3 regions of the Streptomyces sp. WY228 genome follow, and region 2 is predicted to be linked to each of the others. Evidence: riboswitches for the same ligand, from Rfam matches in the RefSeq annotation. Region 2 holds a riboswitch; each other region holds the start of a gene.
What was found. Region 2 has a riboswitch for cobalamin ahead of KV381_RS01710 (ABC transporter substrate-binding protein). Riboswitches for the same ligand answer to the same signal wherever they lie in the genome.
Positions count from the first base shown of each region.

Region 1: linked by a shared signal. The riboswitch ahead of metE (5-methyltetrahydropteroyltriglutamate--homocysteine S-methyltransferase) and the one ahead of KV381_RS01710 (ABC transporter substrate-binding protein) in region 2 are both predicted to bind cobalamin.
Region 3: linked by a shared signal. The riboswitch ahead of KV381_RS25415 (ribonucleoside-diphosphate reductase subunit alpha) and the one ahead of KV381_RS01710 (ABC transporter substrate-binding protein) in region 2 are both predicted to bind cobalamin.

Region 1 is NZ_CP079114.1:7,069,795-7,076,919, reverse strand. It holds gene KV381_RS31035 (aminotransferase class V-fold PLP-dependent enzyme) at 1-661, opposite strand, end outside; gene KV381_RS31030 (Imm49 family immunity protein) at 863-1,789, opposite strand; gene metE (5-methyltetrahydropteroyltriglutamate--homocysteine S-methyltransferase) at 1,917-4,241, opposite strand; cobalamin riboswitch at 4,406-4,622, opposite strand; partial or broken gene KV381_RS31020 (MFS transporter) at 4,799-5,173, opposite strand; gene KV381_RS31015 (TetR/AcrR family transcriptional regulator) at 5,259-5,903, opposite strand; gene KV381_RS31010 (hypothetical protein) at 6,168-6,365, shown strand; gene cobF (precorrin-6A synthase (deacetylating)) at 6,445-7,125, opposite strand, start outside.
Region 2 is NZ_CP079114.1:399,577-406,701, reverse strand. It holds gene KV381_RS01725 (acyl-CoA dehydrogenase) at 1-1,007, shown strand, start outside; gene KV381_RS01720 (acyl carrier protein) at 1,123-1,398, shown strand; gene KV381_RS01715 (beta-ketoacyl synthase) at 1,395-2,618, shown strand; cobalamin riboswitch at 2,731-2,918, shown strand; gene KV381_RS01710 (ABC transporter substrate-binding protein) at 2,978-4,024, shown strand; gene KV381_RS01705 (iron ABC transporter permease) at 4,021-5,106, shown strand; gene KV381_RS01700 (ABC transporter ATP-binding protein) at 5,103-5,888, shown strand; gene KV381_RS01695 (PRC and DUF2382 domain-containing protein) at 6,036-7,082, opposite strand.
Region 3 is NZ_CP079114.1:5,769,853-5,776,977, forward strand. It holds gene KV381_RS25405 (hypothetical protein) at 1-203, shown strand, start outside; gene KV381_RS25410 (ribonucleotide-diphosphate reductase subunit beta) at 200-1,219, opposite strand; gene KV381_RS25415 (ribonucleoside-diphosphate reductase subunit alpha) at 1,219-3,675, opposite strand; cobalamin riboswitch at 3,812-3,952, opposite strand; gene KV381_RS25420 (GNAT family N-acetyltransferase) at 4,000-4,509, opposite strand; gene KV381_RS25425 (hypothetical protein) at 4,509-5,192, opposite strand; gene KV381_RS25430 (YbdD/YjiX family protein) at 5,341-5,544, opposite strand; gene KV381_RS25435 (carbon starvation CstA family protein) at 5,541-7,125, opposite strand, start outside.

The DNA of each region.
Region 1 (7,125 bases), 6.7 Mb from region 2:
AGGCGGCGCGGTGGACGCTGTGGTGGGCGTTGGCGCCGGTCACCACCCGCAGTGGACCGGGCGTCGCCCGTTCCCTGGCGAGGAGGAGGGCGACGAGGTTGGACTCGGTGCCGCCGCTGGTGATGAGCGCGTCGGGGGCGGGGGCCGCCGGGTGGACGAGCCGGGCGAGGGCGGCCGTGGTCAGCTCCTCGATCACCCCGGCAGCGGGCGCCTGGTCCCAGGAGTCCATGGAGGGGTTGAGGGCCGCCCCCGCCAGCTCTGCCGCGACGGCCACGGCGAGCGGCGGGCAGTGCAGATGGGCGACGCAGGCGGGGTCGGCCGGATCGGCGGCCCCTTCCGCGACCGCGCGGACCACGTCCGCGAGCGCCGCCTCGGGGCCGACGCCCTCCTCCGGCAGCACCGGGGAGCAGAGGGCGCGGGTGCTCAGGGCCACGGCCCCGGGGCCTCCGGCGGGCAGCGGGCCGCCCCGGGCCCGGGGTGCGTCCTCCAGCGCGTCCAGGACGATCGTGGTGAGGTCCCGCAGCCGCCCGGGCCCGTCCGCGCCGCCCGCGAGGAGGCTTGCCCGTACGCCCTGTGCGCCGGGCGCCGGCGGCGTACCGGCGCTCACACCCCACGGCTCCAGGGGCGGTTCACCGGACGGTGAGAGGTGAGCAGGTGGCATGGCGAAGCCCTTCGGTCACAGTGCGCGGCGGGTCGGGCGGGAGCGGTGTCCGCACGCAGAGCCGTACCGGGGGCGGGAAGAAGATCCACCACCGGATATCCGCTGGTTAGGCTAACCTAACTTCGAGGGCGCGCATGACGGCGACCCGCCGGGCCCTGGAGGCTGCTTCGCTTGCCAGGAGCCCAAGTTGCCGGGTCCTGCCTACGCAGCCCGGCGCAACGCGTCGGTGGTTCCCAACAGTTCGGGCGGCAGATAGCGGGAGCGGACGCCGAGCTCCCATCCGTGCGCCTGCACCGCGAGCGCGGCCAGGGCGAGGGCGTCGAGCGGCAGCAGGGTGCGGGGCGCGGAATCGGGCCCCTGGCTCTCCCGATAGCTGTCGAGCCGGTCCGCCAACGCCGCTTCGAACGCGTGCTGTTCGTCGTCGAGGAGGATGCGCAGCAGTCGCTGATCGGGCGTCGGCGCGCCCGCGGCGTCCAGTGCGGCGGCCGCCCGTTGCCGCTCGTCGGCGTCCGGCCGGCGCAGCGGCACGGTGGGCCAGTGCCGGGGCAGATGGCCCTCCGCCTCGCGCAGGTAGAGGCAGAGCGCGTCCATGGCCGCGAGGTCCGCCGGGTCCGATGCGGAGGTGAGCGGGGAGTACGGAACGCCCTCGTGGATCGCGGGCGCGTAGTCGTTCCGCAGCAGAAGTCCGATCACCCGCTGCCAGTCCAGTACGAGGCCGCTGACCAGGCAGACGGCGAAGGCGTCGAGCCAGGTCCGGGCGGAGGGGGCCGCTGCTCCCGGGTGGCCGATGGCAGCGCCGAAGGACATGTCCTCGGTGCTGAGCTGCTCGCCGATCAGCGGGAAGGGGATCTCCTGGTCGCCGTCGGGGAAGCAGCCGACGCTCAACTCCCCCAGGCGGCATTCGGCCGCCGTGCGCAGCGCGGCGCGTGCGACCTCGTCGAGCACGGCTCCGCGCCCGGTGCGGGCGGCGACGTGGTCGAGCAGTTCGGCGGCGGCTTCGGCCATGCGCCGCGGGGCCGGATCGTCGTAGCGCATCCCGTGCCACCGCCCCGCGGCTCGTCCGACGATGTCCTCCGACGCTTCGTCCAGCCGCCGGGCGTCCACCTCATGACACGTCACTTCCCGCACCTACCCCGCCCTTTCGTGATCTTCGATCCGGAAGCGGCACGCTATCAGCGGTCTCGGACATCACCCGGGCCCCACGGGTACGGCCCGGTGCGGAAGCGGCGGTGGCCGCTCCCGCACCGGGCCGCGATCACGCCGCTTCGGTGGGCAGCTCCGCGCGGATCTCCCGCGCGGCGGCGACCAGGTTCTCCAGGGAGGCCCGGGTCTCGGGCCAGCCCCGGGTCTTCAGGCCGCAGTCGGGGTTCACCCACAGGCGCCCGGCCGGAATGGCCTCAAGTCCCTTGCGCAGCAGGGCCGCTGCCTCTTCGGCGCTGGGGATGCGCGGGGAGTGGATGTCGTAGACGCCGGGTCCGGCCTCACGGGGGTAGCCGTGGGCGGCGAGTTCGCGGGCGACCTGCATGTGGGAGCGGGCCGCCTCCAGGCTGATGACGTCGGCGTCGAGGTCGTCGATGGCCTGGACGATGTCGCCGAACTCCGCGTAGCACATGTGGGTGTGGATCTGGGTGTCCGGACGCACCCCGGCGGTGGCGAGCCGGAAGGACTCGGTCGCCCAGCGAAGGTACGCGGCGTGCTCGGCGGTCCGCAGCGGAAGCGTCTCGCGCAGGGCGGGCTCGTCGACCTGGATGACCGAAGTACCGTTCGCCTCCAGGTCGTTGACCTCGTCGCGCAGGGCGAGGGCCACCTGGCGGGCGGTGTCGCCGAGCGGCTGGTCGTCCCGGACGAAGGACCAGGCGAGCATGGTGACCGGGCCGGTGAGCATGCCCTTGACGGGGCGCTCGGTCAGCGACTGCGCGTACGTGGTCCAGCGCACGGTCATCGGCTCGGGGCGCGAGATGTCGCCCGCGAGGACCGGCGGGCGGACGTAGCGGGTGCCGTAGGACTGCACCCAGCCGTGCTGGGTGGCGAGGTAGCCGGTGAGTTGCTCGGCGAAGTACTGGACCATGTCGTTGCGTTCGGGCTCGCCGTGCACCAGGACGTCGAGTCCGGCCTTCTCCTGGAAGGAGAGGACCTCGCGGATCTCGTCCTTGATCCGGTCCTCGTAACCGGCCTCGTCGATCCGGCCGGCCCGCAGGTCGGCCCGCGCGGTGCGCAGTTCGGTGGTCTGCGGGAACGACCCGATGGTGGTGGTCGGCAAGAGCGGCAGCCCGAGGTGGGCGCGCTGGGCGACGGTGCGTTCGGCGTACGGCTGCGAGCGGCGGCCGTCGGCGTCGGTGATGGCCGCCGTACGGGCGCGGACGGCCGGGTCGCGGGTGATGGCGGCGTCGGCGCGGGAGGCCAGGTCGGCCCGGTTGGCGGCGAGTTCGGCGGCGATGGCCTCGGTGCCGTCGGACAGGCCGCGGGCCAGGACGACGATCTCCTGGGTCTTCTGCCGGGCGAAGGCGAGCCAGCGGGCGATCTGCGGGTCGATGTCGCTCTCGGCCTTCGCGTCCAGCGGGACGTGGAGGAGGGAGCTGGAGGCGGAGACGTCGACGTGGTCCGCCAGGCCGAGGAGCGTGCCGAGGGTGGCGAGCGACTTCTCGTAGTCGTTGATCCAGATGTTGCGGCCGTTGACGACACCGGCGACCAGGCGCTTGCCGGGCAGTCCGCCGGCCGCCGCGAGGTCGTCGAGGTTTCCGGCGCCGGACTCGGTGAAGTCGAGCGCGAGACCGTCGACGGGCGCCTTGGCCAGGACCGGCAGCGCCTCGCCGAGCCGCCCGAAGTACGAGGCGACCAGCAGCTTCGGCCGGTCGGCGAGCCCGCCGAGCTCGCGGTAGGCGCGGGCGGCGGCGTTCAGCTCGGCCGGGGTCCGGTCCTGGACGAGCGCGGGCTCGTCCAGCTGCACCCATTCCGCACCGGCCGCACGCAGGTCGGCGAGGACTTCGGCGTACACGGGGAGCAGCCGGTCCAGCAGGGTCAGCGGCTCGAAGTCGGCGGCCACACCGGGGGCCGCCTTGGCGAGCAGGAGGTAGGTGACGGGGCCGACGAGCACCGGGCGGGGGGTCAGGCCGAGAGCCAGGGCCTCCTTGAACTCCGCGACCTGCTTGGCGGAGTCGGCGGTGAACTCCGTGTCCGGGCCCAACTCGGGCACCAGGTAGTGATAGTTGGTGTCGAACCACTTCGTCATCTCCAGCGGCGCGACGTCCTGCGTGCCGCGGGCCATGGCGAAGTAGCCGTCGAGGGCGTCGGCGCGGACCGCTGCGCGGTGCCGCTCGGGGACAGCGCCGACCATGACGCTGGTGTCCAGGACATGGTCGTAGTACGAGAAATCACCGGTCGGCACGTCGTGGACGCCGGCCTCGGCGAGCTGCTGCCAGGTTCCCCGGCGCAGTTCGGCGGCGGTCTGCCGGAGGGTGTCCGCGGTGACGCGGCCCTTCCAGTAGCCCTCGATGGCCTTCTTCAGTTCACGGTTCCGACCCTGGCGGGGGTAGCCGTACACGGTGGCCCGTGCTGCCGCGGCTGCGGGCTTCGCTGTCACGTGACTCTCCTTCGCGAGCGCGTCTGCTGTGCAGATCCCGGGACGGGACGCGGACGCGAAGGGATGACGCATCGGGCGGACACCGGACACCTGGAGCCGTGCCCGTCCCACCTGATGGTTACGCCGACCCGCCCACGAGGTCACCGGGATCTCCGCACGCGAACGGTCGCGTGCGGGCAGCGGGCAGGTCTTCGGACTCGCGGGCACGTCTGCCGGAGGCAGACACCTAATGGCCGTCGCTTCCCAGACCCGGCCGGGCCCAGTGCGTATGACGGCGGTCGTTCCCACTCACCGCTGCGGGGCAGTCCCGGATTCCCACCGGGTTCCCTCTTACGACGCCCTGTCTGGCGGACAGAGCGAACCAGCTGCACCGGTCACCCTAAGGGGGCGACCGGCGGGCGCACACCGTTGTTCACACTTCGGACGGTGATGTGAGACACGGGGCGGCGCTTTCCGGCCGCCCGCGGCCCGCGTCGCGCGGGGGCGGTCCGGTGCGCCGGCGCGTGCCCGGCAGCAGCGCCGCGGGGATGAGCGCGAGCGCGGCCGTCGCGGCGAGCACCATCAGCGCTGGTCCGCAGGGCGACCGGCAGCCCGAGCCGGTCCGGTGGGTAGACCTGGCGCAGCAGGGCCAGCGTCGCCGGCTGCAACAGGGCTCCGAACACGCCTTGTACGGCGCGCAGCGCGATGACCCAGCCGACCGAGGGCACCACGGCGATGCCCAGGGACGCGGCCCCGAAGCCGAGCGATCCGGTCAGGAGCAGGCGGGTGTGGCCGTACCGGTCCCCCAGCCGTCCGGCGAGGACGAGAAGACTCGCCACCGCGAGGAGGTAGGCCGTACTCGTCCACTGCACCTGGGCGAGAGAGGCGGAGAGATCGCGTTGAAGGCTGGGCTGGGCCACGAAGAGGACGGAGCCGTCGAGCGCGACGATCATCGCCCCGGCGACACTGCCCGCGAGGGCGAGGCGGGGGCGGTCGCTGAGCCGGTCGACGGGGGTACGGGCGGGGGCGCGGGTACGGTCACGGTCGCGCCGGTCCGAGGTGGGCGTCGACCGTCCGGGCGATCAGCGGCGCGAGGCTCTCGCGGTCGCGCGCGTCGCCGGGCGAGGGGGCTGCCAGGGTGAGGGAGAGGCTTCCCCAGCTCCAGAGTTGGGCGATGCCGTGGACGTTCGCCCAGAGGGCTGCGGCCACGACGTCCGGGGCGGGCCCGGGCCCGGCGGGCGACGGCCGGGCGGAGTCCTGCAGGTGCCGGGCGACCAGGGCGACGAGCGAGCCGAACAGCGGAAGGGTCTTCTCCCGCAGCCTGGGCCGCCCGTCGGCCTCGTCGCCGCCGTCCAGCAGGTCGTGGCGGAACATCAGCTCGAACATCGGGCGCTGCTCGACGGCGAATCCGACGTAGCCCTCGACCAGGAGGCACAGCTGGGCGCGCGGGTCGCCGTCCGGCCTCAGCGCGGTGTCTAGCCGGTCCTTCAAGGCGTCGAAACCGCGCCCCGCGATGGCGGAGAGCAGCGAGCGGTGGGTCGGGAAGTAGCGGCGCGGCGCGCCGTGCGAGACACCGGCACGGCGGGCGATCTCCCGCAGCCCCAGCGCCGCGATCCCCTCGGTCGCCACCATCTCGACGCCGATGTCCACCAGTCGTTCCCGCAGCGGGGTCCCGTCTTCCATGGGAAACTTCTAGCACCATCGAGTAGACAGTGTCTACTCGATGGGCGAGGGGCGCCACGGACGTTCCGCGCCCGTTCCGCCGTTCGTCATCCGCTTCCTGACCGCCGGTCAGGTCGATGACCTCGACTGTGCCGAGGCAGTGACCCAGATGTAACCGAATGGCGTAGAGAACGCGGAACCACGGAGCGTCACAAGCCGTTCTTCTTCCCACTACACGGCCGCCGGACCCCGGCGACGTACGACCGGAGGAAAGGAAAACGCCCTATGAAGAAGACCGTCGGATGGGCCCAGGACGGCGACGACTGGACGATCACCGTGAACGGCACGCTGTATCGCGCGATCGAACGGCCGACGGACGGCCGGGTGCACAACTATCTGGTGCGGGGCGACGATCTGACCGCCGAGTGCCCGAGCCTGGGGCACGGGCTCGGCGTGATCCGGGCGCACGAGACCCGGCGCTGACACCCCGCCGGTCCGACGACGAGGTGCGGAGGCCGCTGCCGCCCGCGCCTCGACGTGGACCCGCCGCCCGACCGTGGCCTCAGGCGTCCGTGACGTCCGGCGCCGGGCGCAGCAGATAGGTGTCCATGATCCAGCCGTGCCGCTCGCGGGCCTCCGCGCGCAGCCGGCTGATCCGTCCGGCCACCTCGTCGAGCGGGCCGGAGACCAGGATCTCGTCCGGGGTGCCGATGTACGCGCCCCAGTGGATCCACAGCCCCCTGCCCGTCAGATGGGCGAAGGTCTCATGGCCGTCCAGCATCACGACGATGTCGACGTCGTCCCCGGGAAAGCCCTGGGCCAGCCGCCGGCCGGGGGTGATGTGGATGGGGCGGCCGACCCCGTTCAGGGTGACGCGGTGCCGGGCGGCGAGGGCGGAGACGCTGCTGATGCCGGGGATCACCTCATGGCCGAATTCCACCGCTCCACGGCCCCGGATATCGTCGAGGATCGCGAGGGTGCTGTCGTACAGCGACGGGTCGCCCCACACCAGGAAGGCTCCGCACTGCCCCGGCGCGAGCTCCTCGGTGATCAGGCGTTCGCAGATGTCGGCGCGGCGCCGGCGCCAGTCGTGCACCGCCGAGGCGTAGCGCCCGCCGTCCTGCTGGGTGCGGTCCCGCCACGGGTCCTCGGCCTCCACGACGCGGTAGGGGCCGGTGAGGTGTTCGTCCAGGATGTCCCGCCGCAGCCGGGTCAGGGAATCCTTCTCCTTGCCCTTGCCGAG
Region 2 (7,125 bases):
CGATGAGCCTGCTGCACCGCAGGGCCCTGGACCGCTGGGAGTCGGCCCCGGAGGCCGACCGGGACGAGGCGGAGCGCCTGGTGGCCGTCGCCAAGGGGTGGATCACCTGGCAGGCGCGCGGCGTCATCGTCGAATGCCGTGAACGGTGCGGCGCCCAGGGGCTCCTGGAGAACAACGGCATGACCGAACTGTTCACCGGCATCGAGGGCGCGATCACCGCCGAGGGCGACAACCTCGCCGTGCACGCCAAGGCCGCCGCCGAGATGCTGTTCAGCGCCACCGCCGGGGAGGCGGACGCCGACGACGGACCCGGCGAGCTCGACGACCCCGCCTTCCTCGGCCGGCTCGTCGCGGCCCTGGAGAACCTCTGGTTCGCCCGGGCCCGGGAACGGATGAGCGCCGCCCCGCCCGGCGACCCGCTCGGCCGCTGGAACGCCGCCTCCCCGGCCGCGCTGCGCGGCGTCGAGGCCTACGCCTGCCGGCAGGCGGACGAGGCGTACGCCGAGGCCGTCGCCGCCCTGCCCGAGGGCGAGGCGCGCGAGCGGCTGACCGAGCTGCGCAGGCTCTTCGCACTCCAGTGGATCGCCCGCAACAGCGGCGACCTGCTCGCCACCGGACGGCTGACCGCCGATCAGGTCACCTTTCTGCCCGACACGGTGGAGCGGGCGATCGCCGCCGTGGCCGCGCACACCCCCGCCCTGGTCGGGTCCTTCGCCCTTCCCGAGCGCCTGATGTCGGACTGGCCGATCGCCGGACCCGGGTACGCGGACGTCTACGACGACCCCGAGGGGCCCTGGCACCGGGGCCGCAGGGCGGGCATCCGGGGCCGCGCGGCCGAATTCAAGCGGCCCAACTGCGGCAGCAGGAGGCGTCCGCTGCGCGAGAAGGTGGCCGCGCTCGGCGCCCGCGGGGTCCTGCTGGCGTACTGGGGAACCACCTCGATGCTCTCCCGATGGTTCGAGAAGCCGCAGGTGAGCGTAGACGAATCGGTTCGCCCCAAGGCGTAACCGGAAGATCGTCATCCAGTTATTCGGAGCGGTGGGTCGCTGCGTTCGCCTACCCGCCGTACGGGAGAACCCGAGCCGGCCAGACGCCGATGAAACACCGATGAGAGGAATCGCCATGAAGACCATCCACCCCAAGATCACCGAGGTACTCACCGGGACCTTCAAGGTGCCCGCTGCCGAGATCCTGCCGGAGTCCACGATGGACAGCCTGGAGATGGACTCGCTCGCGGTCGCCGAGTTCGCCGTCATCATCAAGGAGACGCTGGGCGTCGACGCCGACTCGGAGAAGCTGTACAAGGACGCCACGCTGGCCGACATCTCCGCGTACATCGACGCGGCCGTCGGCAGCGCGGCGGCCGATGCCACGGTGCCGGTGAGCAACACCCGATGAAGCGACCCGCCATCGCCGTCACGGGGCTCGGCATGATCACCCCGGTCGGCCACACCACCGACACCACCTGGGACGGAGTCTGCGCCGGGGAGTCACCCGCCCGCACCGTCCCCGAACTGCACGGCTGCGCTGTCGACTTCGCCTGCACGGTCTCCGGCATCGACCTCGACGACGCGGTCGGCGGCCGGACCGCGTTCCGGATGGGCCGCTACGTCAAGTTCGCCGTCCTGGCCGCCCGGGAGGCGGTCGCCGACGCCGGGCTCGACCCCGAGCACTGGGACGGCACCCGGGTCGCCGTCGTGGTCGGCACCAGCAGCGGAGGATCCGCCGGACTCACCGAACAGGCCGTCGCCCTGGAGCGGCGCGGCCCCGAGGCCACCTCGCCCTCGGGCATCCTGCTGACCATCCCGAACATGCCCGCGGCCGAGATCGCCATCCGGATGAAGGCCACCGGACCCAGCCTCGCCCCCTGCACGGCCTGCTCGTCCGGGGTGACCGCCCTGTCCGTGGCCCGCGACATGCTGACGCTGGGCCACTGCGACATCGCCATCGCCGGGGCCACCGAGTCCATCGTGTTCCCGGTCGCGATGACCGGCTTCGCCCGCTCCGGCGCGGCGGCACAGCGGGACGGCGACCCCGCCCGCCTCTGCCGGCCCTTCGCCGCCGACCGGGCCGGGATCGTCATGGGCGAGGGCGCGGCCGTCATGGTCCTGGAGCGGGCCGAGGACGCCCGGGCCAGAGGCGCCTCCCCCCGGGCGCTGATCGCGGGTACCGGCGCCACCACCGACGCCCACCACCCCACCAGCCCCCACCCCTCCGGGGACGTGGCGCGGGCGGCCGTCGACGGCGCGCTCCGCGACGCGGGCTGGCGGCCCGAGGACGTCGACCACGTCAACGCCCACGGGACGTCGACCCCCCTCAACGACGCCACCGAGGCCGCCCTCATCGGCCGGGCCTATCCGCACCGGCCGCCCGTCACCGCCCCCAAGGGCGTACTGGGCCACTGCATGGGCGCGGCCGGCGCCATCGAGGCGGGCCTGACGATCCTCACGCTCCAGCACGGGATGATCCCGCCGATCGCGAACCTGGACGCCCCCGAGCCCGGGTTCGACATCGACTGCGTCACCAAGGCCCCGCGCGAGGTGCCCGTACGGCGGGCCGTCAGCCACTCCTTCGGCTTCGGCGGCCAGAACGCGGTGATCGCCCTCCAGGCTCCGTAACCGCCGGACACGCCCTAAGTCTGTCCGGGCCGGTGCGGCGGGCCGATCCCGCGCCGCACCGGCCCCGCGCCCGGCGGCCCGCCGCACCGCGTCTGATCTGTGGTAAGCCGCGTGATAGCTTGCCGGGGCCAGTCGAACCCCAGCGACGGGGTCAGGGAATCCGGTGCGAGACCGGAACTGACGCGCAGCGGTGAGGGGGACGGGCGGGGCCACGGCCACTGGAGCACCCACCTGCTCCGGGAAGGCGTCCCGCCCGGACGAACCCGAGTCCGAAGACCTGCTGGCGCCCGCGCCCGCACCGGGGCACGGGAACCGTACGACGGGCTCCGCGGCTGGGCCCAGAGACACAGAGGTCCTTCGTGCTGTCCACGGCCACCCCCGCCCCGATACGTACCGCCGCCCTGCTCGCGGCGGGACTCCTCCTGCTGACCGCCTGCGGCGGGGGCGAAAGCACCGGGGCCGCCGACGGGAAGAAGACCAAGGGCTTTCCGCTCACCATCGAGAACTGCGGGCGCACCGTCACGGTGAAGGCCCCGCCCCAGCGGGCCGTCTCCGTCGACCAGGGGTCGACCGAGATCCTGCTCTCGCTCGGGCTCGCCGACCGGCTCGCCGGGACCGCCACCTGGAGCGACCCGGTCATGAAGGGCCTGGAGAAGGCCAACGCCGGCGTCGAGCGGATATCGGAGAACCGGCCCTCCTCGGAGAAGGTCCTCGACAAGGAACCCGACTTCCTCTCCGCCTCCTTCACCTCCACCCTCGCCAAGGGCGGCGTCGCACCCCGCGAACAGTTCGAGAAGCTCGGCGTCCCGACCTACATCTCGCCCGCCGACTGCGTCGGCAAGGACAACAGCGGCAGCGGCGACGGAGCCCGCACCGCGCCCCTGACCATGGACAGCGTCTACACCGAAGTCCGGGAACTCTCCCAGGTGTTCGGCGTCCCCGAGCGCGGTGACGCCCTGGTGAAGAAACTCCAGGAACGGGTGGCGAAGGCCGCCGAAGGCGTCGACGGATCCAAGGCCTCCCTCCTCTACTGGTTCTCCGACTCCAAGGCCCCCTACCTCGCGGGCTGTTGCGGCGCCCCCGGCGTCATCACCAAGGAACTCGGCGCGAAGAACGTCTTCGACGACACCCACGACGAATGGCCCCAGATCAGCTGGGAGACCGTCGCCGACCGCAACCCCGACGTCCTGGTCATCGGCGACCTGAGCCGTACGACGCAGACCGCCGAGAGCGCCGAGAAGAAGATCGAGTTCCTGGAGTCCAACCCGGTCACCAAGACGATGGACGCCGTCAGGAACCGCCGTTACGTACTGCTCAGCGGCCAGGCCATGAACCCCACCATCCGGACCGTCGAGGGCCTGGAGCGCGTCGCGGCCGGGCTGCGCGACTTCGGGCTCGCGGGGTGAGCGCCGATAGCCGTACTGCCGTGAAGGCGGCCGACCCGCCGCCTGCCGCCACCCGCCCCGCCCGGCGCGGCGCGCCGCTCACCGTGCTGCTCCGGAGCGGCGGCCTGCTCCTCCTGCTGGCCTCCGTCGCGGTCGCCGTGACCATCGGGCCCGCCCGGATCTCCGTGCCCGACGTCTGGTCCGCCGTCGCCGCGCACCTCGGGTTCGGCGCCGGTGACCTCAGCCCGATCCGGGACGGCATCATCTGGAACCTCCGGATGCCCCGCACCCTCCTCGCCGCCGTGTGCGGCGCGGGGCTCGCGGTGTGCGGCACGGTGATGCAGTCCCTGCTGCGCAACCCGCTCGCCGACCCCTTCGTCCTCGGCGTCTCCTCCGGAGCCTCGACCGGGGCGGTCGTGGTGGTCGTCCTCGGGGTCGGCGGGGGAGCGGTGTCGCTGTCGGCCGGGGCGTTCGCCGGGGCCATCTGCTCGTTCGCCCTGGTGCTGTTGCTCAGCCACACCCTCGGCGGCTCCACCGACCGGGTCGTCCTCTCCGGCGTCGCCGCGATGCAGCTCTTCTCCGCCCTCACCTCCTTCGTCGTGATGACCTCCGCCGACGCCGAACAGACCCGCGGGGTGCTGTTCTGGCTCCTCGGCTCGCTCAGCGGCGTCGGCTGGAGCGAGGTCGCCCTCTGCTCCGCGGTGCTCGCCGTCTGCCTGGTGGTCTGCCTGGCCCACGCCCGTACGCTCGACGCCTTCGCCTTCGGGCAGGACGCCGCCGCCGCGCTCGGCGTGAACGTCGCCCGCACCCGGATCGTGCTGCTCTGCACCACCGCCCTGCTGACCGCCGCCCTGGTCAGCGCGGCCGGGGCGATCGGCTTCGTCGGCCTGGTGCTGCCGCACGCGGCCCGCGCCCTCACCGGCTCCGGGCACCGGCGTCTCCTCCCGGTCACCGCGCTCGCCGGGGCGGTCTTCCTGGTGTGGGTCGACACCCTCGCCCGGACCGTCCTGGACCCGCAGGAGGTACCGGTCGGCGTCGTCACCGCGCTGATCGGCGTCCCCGCCTTCGTCCTCGTCCTGTACCGCACCCGGAGCACGTCATGAGCCTCCTCGGCAACGGCGGCCTGCGGGCCGAACGGGTCGGCCGGGAGGCGGGCGGCCGGCTCATCCTCGACGGCGTGGACATCGCCCCGCCGCCCGGCTCCACCGTCGGACTCATCGGCCCCAACGGCTCCGGCAAGTCCACCCTGCTGCGGATCCTCGCGGGCCTCCTCGCCCCGGCCACCGGTGTCGTCACCCTGGACGGGAACCCCCTCGCCGGCCTCGGCCGCCGCACCGTCGCCCGCCGGATCGCGGTCGTCGACCAGCACGCGGTCACCCAGGTCGACCTCAGCGTCCTCGACGTCGTACGCCTCGGCCGCATCCCGCACCGCCGCGCCTGGTCCGCCCCCGACCGCACCGACGAGGACGCCGTCGCCGAGGCGCTGCGGCGCACCGGGCTCACGGACCGGGCCGGCCAGTCCTGGCACACCCTGTCCGGCGGCGAACGCCAACGCGTCCAGATCGCCCGGGCCCTGGCCCAGCAGCCCCGCGAACTCCTCCTGGACGAACCGACGAACCACCTCGACATCCAGCACCAGCTGGACCTGCTCGCCCTGGTCGCCGAACTCCCCGTCACCAGCGTCGTCGCGCTGCACGACCTCAACCTCGCCGCGATGTTCTGCGACCGGATCACCGTGATGAAGGCCGGCCGGGTCGTCGCGGGCGGCACCCCGGCCGAGGTCATCACCGGCGAACTCATCGAGGACGTCTACGGGGTCCGGGCGGTCGTCACCCCGGAAGGCCCCGACGGACGCCCCTCGGTACGGTTCCTGCCGCGCCGCTGAGCGCCGTACGGTCCTCGCGGTCGCGTCGCACCGGCCGGACCGGTGTACCGGCCGGGCCCGGACAGCCCGCCGGGCGGACCCGTGTACGAGTCCGCCCGGCGGCCGAGGACGTGGGAGCGGCCGTATGGCCACCTGAGGAGGTGCTGGTCAGCGGCGTCGCCCCTGGCCGAACTCGCCACCGGTGTCCTTGCCGGTGCCCATGTCCTTGCCGTCCGCGTAGTCGATCTTCTCCTTGCGGATCTCGGCGGAGACTTCCTTCTGCTCGGTGACCCGGTTGGTCTCCAGCCGGACCCGCTCCACCGGCACGGCCTCCTTGCGCACGGTGGCGCGCTCCGCGTGCAGCGTGATCTCGACGTCCTGCTCACCGAGGTCCGTCGTCCCGGCGGTCTTCTCGCCGGGCTGGAGCGGTTCGCGGACCACGCGTACCTCTTCGTGGGAGACGGGCACGGTCCGGGTGACCTCCTCGGTCACCACGTACTTGTGCAGCCGCGCCCTGCCGCTCTCGTACTCCTCCTTGCCGACGTGCAGCTGCTCCTCGGAGCGGATCATCTCCTCCTTGCCGCTCATGTCGGCCGCCCGGGACGTGCCCGCTCCGGCGCCCGCCAGCGGGCGTCCCGTGGTGGCGGCGTCCGTGTCGCGGTGCCTGCCCGTACCGCTGCCTGCTCCTGCCATGCCCGCAGCTCCTGTCGTTCCCGCGCCGGCCATCCCGGCGCTCGTCCCGGTGGTGGTCGCCTTCCCGGTGGCCTTGGCTCCGGGGGCCGTTCCGGCCGCGCCTGCCGCACCCGCGGCACCGGCCGCGCCCATCGCCCCGGTCCCGGCGGTGGTCGGCGCGTCCATGCCGGCCGACCGGTTGTCACCGAGGTTGCCGGACTTCCTGGTCAGGCCGTAGTGCCGGTACAGCTCCTCCTCCTCCGCGACGGAGAGGTGTGCGTCCGCGTCCACCCGCGGTGCGTCCTTGACGCTGTCCTTCGGATGGGCGACGTGCAGGTCGGAGCCCACTCGACGGGCTCCGGCGAGCGGGACGAAGCTCTCCTTCATACCGAACAGGCCGGTCTTGACCGTGACCCAGTCGGGCTTGCCGGTGTCGTCGTCGACGTACACCCGGCCCACACTGCCGACCTTCTCGCCGTCGTTGTCGTACACGGTCAGACCGTCGAGTTCTCCGGAATCCGTGAAACCGTCAGCGGCTCCCATAACCGATTCCTCCTCTTGGGCACGCCCTGTGGTTGGCTCCACC
Region 3 (7,125 bases), 5.4 Mb from region 2:
TGAACTACCTGGTCGTAGCGGCACTTTTCGCCCTCGTCCTCGCGCCCGTCGCCCTCGGCTCCGCCCGCGAACGCCGGATCGACCGCCAGCTGCGCGAGGCGGAACGCGGCCGGCGGGCGGCCGGACCCCCGGAAACGAAAAGCGCCGCGCGGCCTGTCACGGCCACGCGGCGCCCTCACCCGAGGATCTGGGTCAGGGTCTAGAAGTCGTCGTCGAACCCGACCGAGCCCTCGACCGCCACCTGGTAGGCGGACGGGCGGCGCTCGAAGAAGTTCGTCAGCTCCTGGACGCCCTGGAGCTCCATGAAGGAGAACGGGTTCTCCGAGCCGTACACCGTCGGGAAGCCGAGGCGGGCGAGCCGCTGGTCGGCTACGCACTCCAGGTACTGGCGCATCGACTCGGTGTTCATGCCCGGCAGGCCCTCGCCGCACAGGTCGCGGCCGAACTGCAGCTCCGCCTCGACCGCTTCCTTCAGCATGTCGGTGACCTGCTGCTGGAGCGCGTCGTCGAAGAGCTCCGGCTCCTCCTTGCGGACGGTGTCCACGACCTCGAACGCGAAGTTCATGTGCATCGTCTCGTCACGGAACACCCAGTTGGTGCCCGTGGCGAGACCGTGCAGCAGACCGCGCGAGCGGAACCAGTACACGTACGCGAACGCGCCGTAGAAGAACAGCCCCTCGATGCACGCCGCGAAGCAGATCAGGTTCAGCAGGAAGCGACGGCGGTCGGCCTTCGTCTCCAGCCGGTCGATCTTCTCGACCGAGTCCATCCACTTGAAGCAGAACTGGGCCTTCTCCCGGATCGAGGGGATCTCCTCGACCGCGTCGAACGCCGCCGCCCGGTCGTCCGGGTCGGGCAGATAGGTGTCCAGCAGCGTCAGATAGAACTGGACGTGCACGGCCTCCTCGAAGAGCTGCCGCGACAGATACAGCCGCGCCTCGGGAGAGTTGATGTGCTTGTACAGCGTCAGCACGAGGTTGTTCGAGACGATCGAGTCACCGGTCGCGAAGAACGCCACCAGCCGGCCGATCATGTGCTGCTCACCCGGCGACAGCTTCGCGAGGTCGGCGACGTCCGAGTGGAGGTCGACCTCCTCGACGGTCCAGGTGTTCTTGATCGCGTCCCGGTAGCGCTCGTAGAAGTCCGGGTAGCGCATGGGACGCAGGGTCAGCTCGAATCCCGGGTCGAGCAGGTTCTTCTCTTCGTTGGTGGTGCTCATTACTGGCAGGCCTCGCAGGACTCGGGGTTTTCGAGAGAGCAGGCGATGGCGTCCGCGTCGGGAGCCGAAGCCTGCTGTACGGGAATGGGGGCGGCGGCCGCCGCCTGGCCGGACGCGGCACGGGCGATCCGGGTCGCCGGGCGCGAACGCAGGTAGTACGTCGTCTTCAGCCCCTGCTTCCAGGCGTACGCGTACATCGAGGAGAGCTTGCCGATCGTCGGCGTCTCCAGGAACAGGTTGAGCGACTGGCTCTGGTCGAGGAACGGCGTACGGGCCGCCGCCATGTCGATCAGACCGCGCTGCGGGATCTCCCACGCCGTGCGGTACAGCGCCCGCACGTCCTCGGGGATCCACGCGAAGCCCTGCACGGAGCCGCTGGCCTCGCGCAGCGCCTCACGGGTGCGGGCGTCCCACACGCCGAGCTTCTTCAGCTCGTCCACCAGGTAGGCGTTGACCTGGAGGAACTCACCGCTGAGCGTCTCGCGCTTGAACAGGTTGGAGACCTGCGGCTCGATGCACTCGTACACCCCGGCGATCGAGGCGATCGTCGCGGTCGGCGCGATGGCGAGCAGCAGCGAGTTGCGCATACCGGTCTTCGCGACCCGGGCGCGCAGGGCGTCCCAGCGCTCCGGCCAGTTCAGCTCGGTGTCGTAGTGGTCCGGGTGCAGCACACCGCGCGCGGCACGCGTCTCGGACCAGGCCGGCAGCGGGCCCCGGGGGGTCCCCCCTGAACCGGAGCCTGTCGGAGGCTCTTGGGGGCGCTCGGCGAGGTCGCAGGAGGCCTCGTACGCGGCCAGCATGATGCGCTCGGAGATCTTCGTGGAGAGCGCGCGGGCCTCGGGCGAGTCGAACGGCAGGCGCAGCTGGAAGAAGACGTCCTGGAGGCCCATCGCACCCAGGCCGACCGGCCGCCAGCGGGAGTTGGAGTTCCCGGCCTGCTCGGTCGGGTAGAAGTTGATGTCGACGACCCGGTCCAGGAAGGTCACCGCCGTACGCACGGTGGCGTCCAGGCGCTCCCAGTCGATCGAGCCGTTCGCGACGAACGCGCCGAGGTTGACCGAGCCCAGGTTGCAGACGGCCGTCTCGCCGTCGTCGGTGACCTCCAGGATCTCCGTGCACAGGTTCGAGGAGTGCACGACCCGGCCCGGCTCGGCGGTCTGGTTCGCGGTCCGGTTGGAGGCGTCCTTGAACGTCATCCAGCCCTGACCGGTCTGCGCGAGGGTCCGCATCATCCGGCCGTACAGCTCACGCGCCGGAATCGTCCTGCGGGCCAGACCCTTGGCCTCGGCCGCGCGGTAGGCCGCGTCGAACGCGTCGCCCCACAGGTCGACCAGCTCGGGCACGTCCGCAGGGGAGAACAGCGACCACTCGGTGTCCGCGTCGACCCGGCGCATGAACTCGTCCGGGATCCAGTGCGCCAGGTTCAGGTTGTGCGTACGCCGCTGGTCCTCGCCGGTGTTGTCGCGGAGCTCCAGGAACTCCTCGATGTCCGCGTGCCAGGTCTCCAGGTAGACCGCCGCCGCGCCCTTGCGCCGGCCACCCTGGTTCACCGCCGCGACGGAGGCGTCCAGCGTCTTGAGGAACGGCACGATGCCGTTGGAGTGCCCGTTGGTGCCCCGGATCAGCGAACCCCGGGCACGGATGCGGGAGTACGACAGACCGATGCCGCCCGCGTGCTTGGAGAGCCGCGCCACCTGGTGGTAGCGATCGTAGATCGAGTCCAGCTCGTCCTTCGGCGAGTCCAGCAGATAGCAGGAGGACATCTGCGGGTGCCGGGTGCCGGAGTTGAAGAGGGTGGGGGAGGAGGGGAGGTAGTCCAGCTTGCTCATCAGCCCGTAGAGCGCGGCGACCTCGTCCAGCGCCCGCACCGACTCGTCCTCGGCGAGGCCCGCGGCCACGCGCAGCATGAAGTGCTGCGGGGTCTCGATGACCTGGCGGGTGATCGGGTGGCGCAGGAGGTAACGGCTGTGCAGCGTCCGCAGGCCGAAGTAGCCGAAGCGGTCGTCGGCGCCGTCCGCCAGGGCCTGCTCGACGAGCTGGTCGAGCGCGGCCGCGTGCAGCGCCACGAAAGCGGCGGTGCGGTCGGCGATCAGGCCCTCGCGGTGCCCGACGGCGACCGAGGCGGAGAAGGACGTCGCGCCCTGTCCCGCGGCCTCGTCCGCGATCGTGCGGGTCAGCAGCCGGGCGGCCAGCCGGGAGTACGCCGGGTCCTCGGAGATCAGCCCCGCGGCGGCCTCGGTGGCCAGCGAGCGCAACTCGGCCTCGTCGGAACGGGCGTTGCGCCCGCGCAGCGCGGCGGCGGCGACCCGGCCGGGGTCGGTGTCGGGCAGATCGACGGTGAGGTCGGTCAGGGTCCGCAGCAAAGCGGTCCCGGGTCCGTCGTTCGGGGCGTTCCCGGCCGTGGTGGACTCGGCGGATTCGGTGGCTGAAACCGGATCGGCGGGCGCGATGGTCACTGGGCTTTCCCTCGCTCGGCAGGGGGCCTGCGGCAGGCGGGGAAGCCGGGCAGCGCGAAGCCCGGGGCGGGGCAGCACAACTGACGGCGTCCACCGGCCTATCCGCGAGGCCCGGACGTCTGGCGTCCGGTTCGGTCGATCCGGACGCGCTGTCGGCAGGTCATCGGACTTCAGGTGTGCAAATACACACTGATCACACCGTTGCGGGACAGTTCCGGATTCGCACCGGATTCCCCTGCGACGACAGCGAGGTCGAGCATACATGTGGGGGCCGCCAGATGCTGCGGCCCCCACATGTTGTGTCGCATCGATTTCATGAGCCCCTCAGGACGTCGCCTCCAGCCACAGCCGGAAGGTCATGAGCCGCAGGCCCGGCACCGGCTCCCAGTCCCGTTCAGGGGTCCGCAGAAAGCCGAGCCGACGGTAGATCCTATGGGCCGAGAGCATGCCCGGCTGCGTCGACAGCACCAGCGCCCGGACCCCGTCGGCGGACCGGGCCCGCTCGATGCACGCCCGCACGAGAGCCTCACCCACGCCCCGTCCGCGCCCCGCGCGGGCCACGGCCAGCATCCGGAATTCGGCCTCGTCCGGACCGGCGATGTCGCGCCACGGCGTGCCGGGAGCGGCATACGTCACACCGCCGAGCACCGTCCCGTCCGCGTCGAGCGCGACCAACACCTCCGCCTCGGCCGCCCGCTGTTCCACCGCCCGCAGCTTGAGCAGATACGGGTCCTGCGGGCCGTCCAGCAGATCGTCGCCGAGATACGCCTCGGCGATGATCCCGCCGAGCACGGCGTACTCGGCGGGTTCCGCCACTCTGATCGTCAGATCCATCAGCCACTCGCTCCCACATCGTTGTTCGGCGCGCCGTCGCCCACCGGCGGCAGATCGCCGCGTTCGACCGGCTGCTGTCCTGCGGCCTCCCCGGCCGGCGGCAGCACCCGGTCCAGTTCCCGGTCGTCGGCGCGGTGGGCGGCCAGCGCCGCCGAACGCAGCGTCGCCCGGTCCGGCTTGTCGCGCGGCCCGCTCACCGTGACCACGAGTTCGCCCTGCTCCCAGGCGTACGCATGGCCCGACTCCGTGGCCCGGTACCACTGTTCGCCGTCCCGCTCGCACGTCACCAGGGGCTCCTGACCGCTTGCGGCCGCGGAGCCCTCCGTACAGTCGGCTTCGGCGTGCGGGCGGCGCTCCACCGACAGCCGGAGCGTTCCGCCGTCCGGCGCGGTGTAGGAGCTGCTGAACCCGTCGTCGCCGAGCACCCCGACCGACTGGCGCGCCAGGGCGTAGCCCGCGGCCTCGGTCACCCACACGTGCTCCGTGACGAGCTGCGCGGCGCTCGCCCGCGCCTCCAGCTCCGCCCGGTCCGGCGCCGGGCCGTCCGAGGAACTCCGGCCCGCCGCCATCGTGTCGGGCGGCGGCTCGGTGCCGCAGCCGGTCGTCGCCAGGGCCAGTGCCAGCGTCAGCGGCAGGGTCAGGAGGAGAGGCCGGAGCCGGGGCGAACGGGAGCGCGATGTCATGGGCGCATCTTTTCGTACGGTGAGGGATCCGTGCACCGGGAAATCGAACGGTGGACGGACGGCGGACAGACCTCCGGGCCGTCGTCCGCTCCATCGAGGGAGCGGGCGACGGCCCGGGATCCAGGGCCCGCCGACCGGCCGGTGGTGCTCAGCAGCAGCGGAAGCCCTCGCGCGGATCGGCCTCGCGGGCGTCCGTGCGGCTGCGCTCGAACGCGCGGCGGGTCATCACCGGCGCGTCCGGATCGTGGCTTCTCGCGTGCGCCACGTAGCGGTCGTACGTGGACTCGCCGGTCAGCTCACGGACGTACCAGCGGATCCGTCCCGCCACCCGCCGGACGTCCGCGACGGTCATGTCGGACTCCCCGTTCCCGCGGCCTCCTTGCGCAGGCCGCCCTCGGGGCCGACTCCGGCGGCGGCCAGTTCGGCCTTCTCCTCCGGGGTCGCGAAGATCGAGGCCGGGGCGACGAGCTTGGACTCGACGTACGGCGCCTCGTGGAGCTTCACGCTCTCCGGGTCGCGGATGGCCCGGTAGCAGACCCGTCCGGCGTCCACGAGCACCACGATGATGAGGAGCGCGAAGAGCGCGCTCAGCACCCCGTCGACGGTGGAGTTGGTGACGACGGTCCGCATGTCGTCCATGCTCTTCGCGGGCGCCAGTACCTCGCCCGCGTCGATGCCCGCCTGGTACTTGTCGCGCTGGGCGAAGAAGCCGACCTTCACGTCCTCGGAGAAGATCTTCTGCCAGCTCGCGGTGAGCGTGACCGCCACGTCCCAGGCCAGCGGGACCGCGGTCACCCACGCCCACTTCAGACGGCCGGACTTGACGAGCAGGGTGGTGCAGACGGCCAGCGCGACGGCTGCCAGCAACTGGTTGGCGATGCCGAAGAGCGGGAAGAGCTGGTTGATGCCGCCCAGCGGGTCGTGCACACCGACCCAGAGGAAGTAGCCCCAGCCGCCGACGACGACGGCGCTGGCGAACCAGACGCCCGGCTTCCAGCTGACCTCGCGGAACGGCTTGTAGACGTTGCCCAGCATGTCCTGGAGCATGAAGCGCCCGACCCGGGTGCCGGCGTCCACGGTGGTGAGGATGAAGAGCGCCTCGAACATGATGGCGAAGTGGTACCAGAACGCCTTCATCGCGGTCCCGCCGACCACCGCGGAGAAGATCTCCGACATGCCGAGCGCGAACGTGGGCGCGCCACCGGTCCGGGAGAGCAGGCTCGCCTCCTCGACGTCCTTGGCGGCCTGGGCCAGGGCGTCCGGCGTGATGGTGAAGCCGAAGTTGGCCACGGCCTGGGAGGCGGACTGGACGCTGTCGCCGATCACGCCGACGGGTGCGTTGATGGCGAAGTAGAGGCCGGGGTCGATGATGCAGGCGGCGATCATCGCCATGATCGCCACGAACGACTCGACCAGCATGGCGCCGTAGCCGACCATCCGGATCTGCGTCTCCTTCTGGACCATCTTCGGCGTGGTGCCGGAGGAGACCAGGGCGTGGAAGCCGGAGAGCGCGCCGCAGGCGATGGTGATGAAGACGAACGGGAACATCGAGCCGGCGAAGACCGGGCCCGAGCCGCTGGAGGCGAAGTCGGTGACCGCGGGCATCTTCAGGGTCGGCAGGGCGACGACCACGCCCAGGGCCAGCAGCCCGATCGTGCCGACCTTCATGAAGGTGGAGAGGTAGTCGCGCGGGGCCAGCAGCAGCCACACCGGGAGTACGGAGGCGAGGAACCCGTACACGATCATCCAGATGACCAGCGTGCCCGGCTCCAGCGTGAAGAAGTCCGCCCACGACGACTCGGCGACCCAGCCGCCCGAGACGATCGCGAGGAGCAGCAGCGCGACGCCGATGAAGGAGACCTCGCTGACCTTGCCGGGCCGCAGGGTGCGCAGGTAGACGCCCATGAAGAGGGCGATCGGGATGGTCATGCCG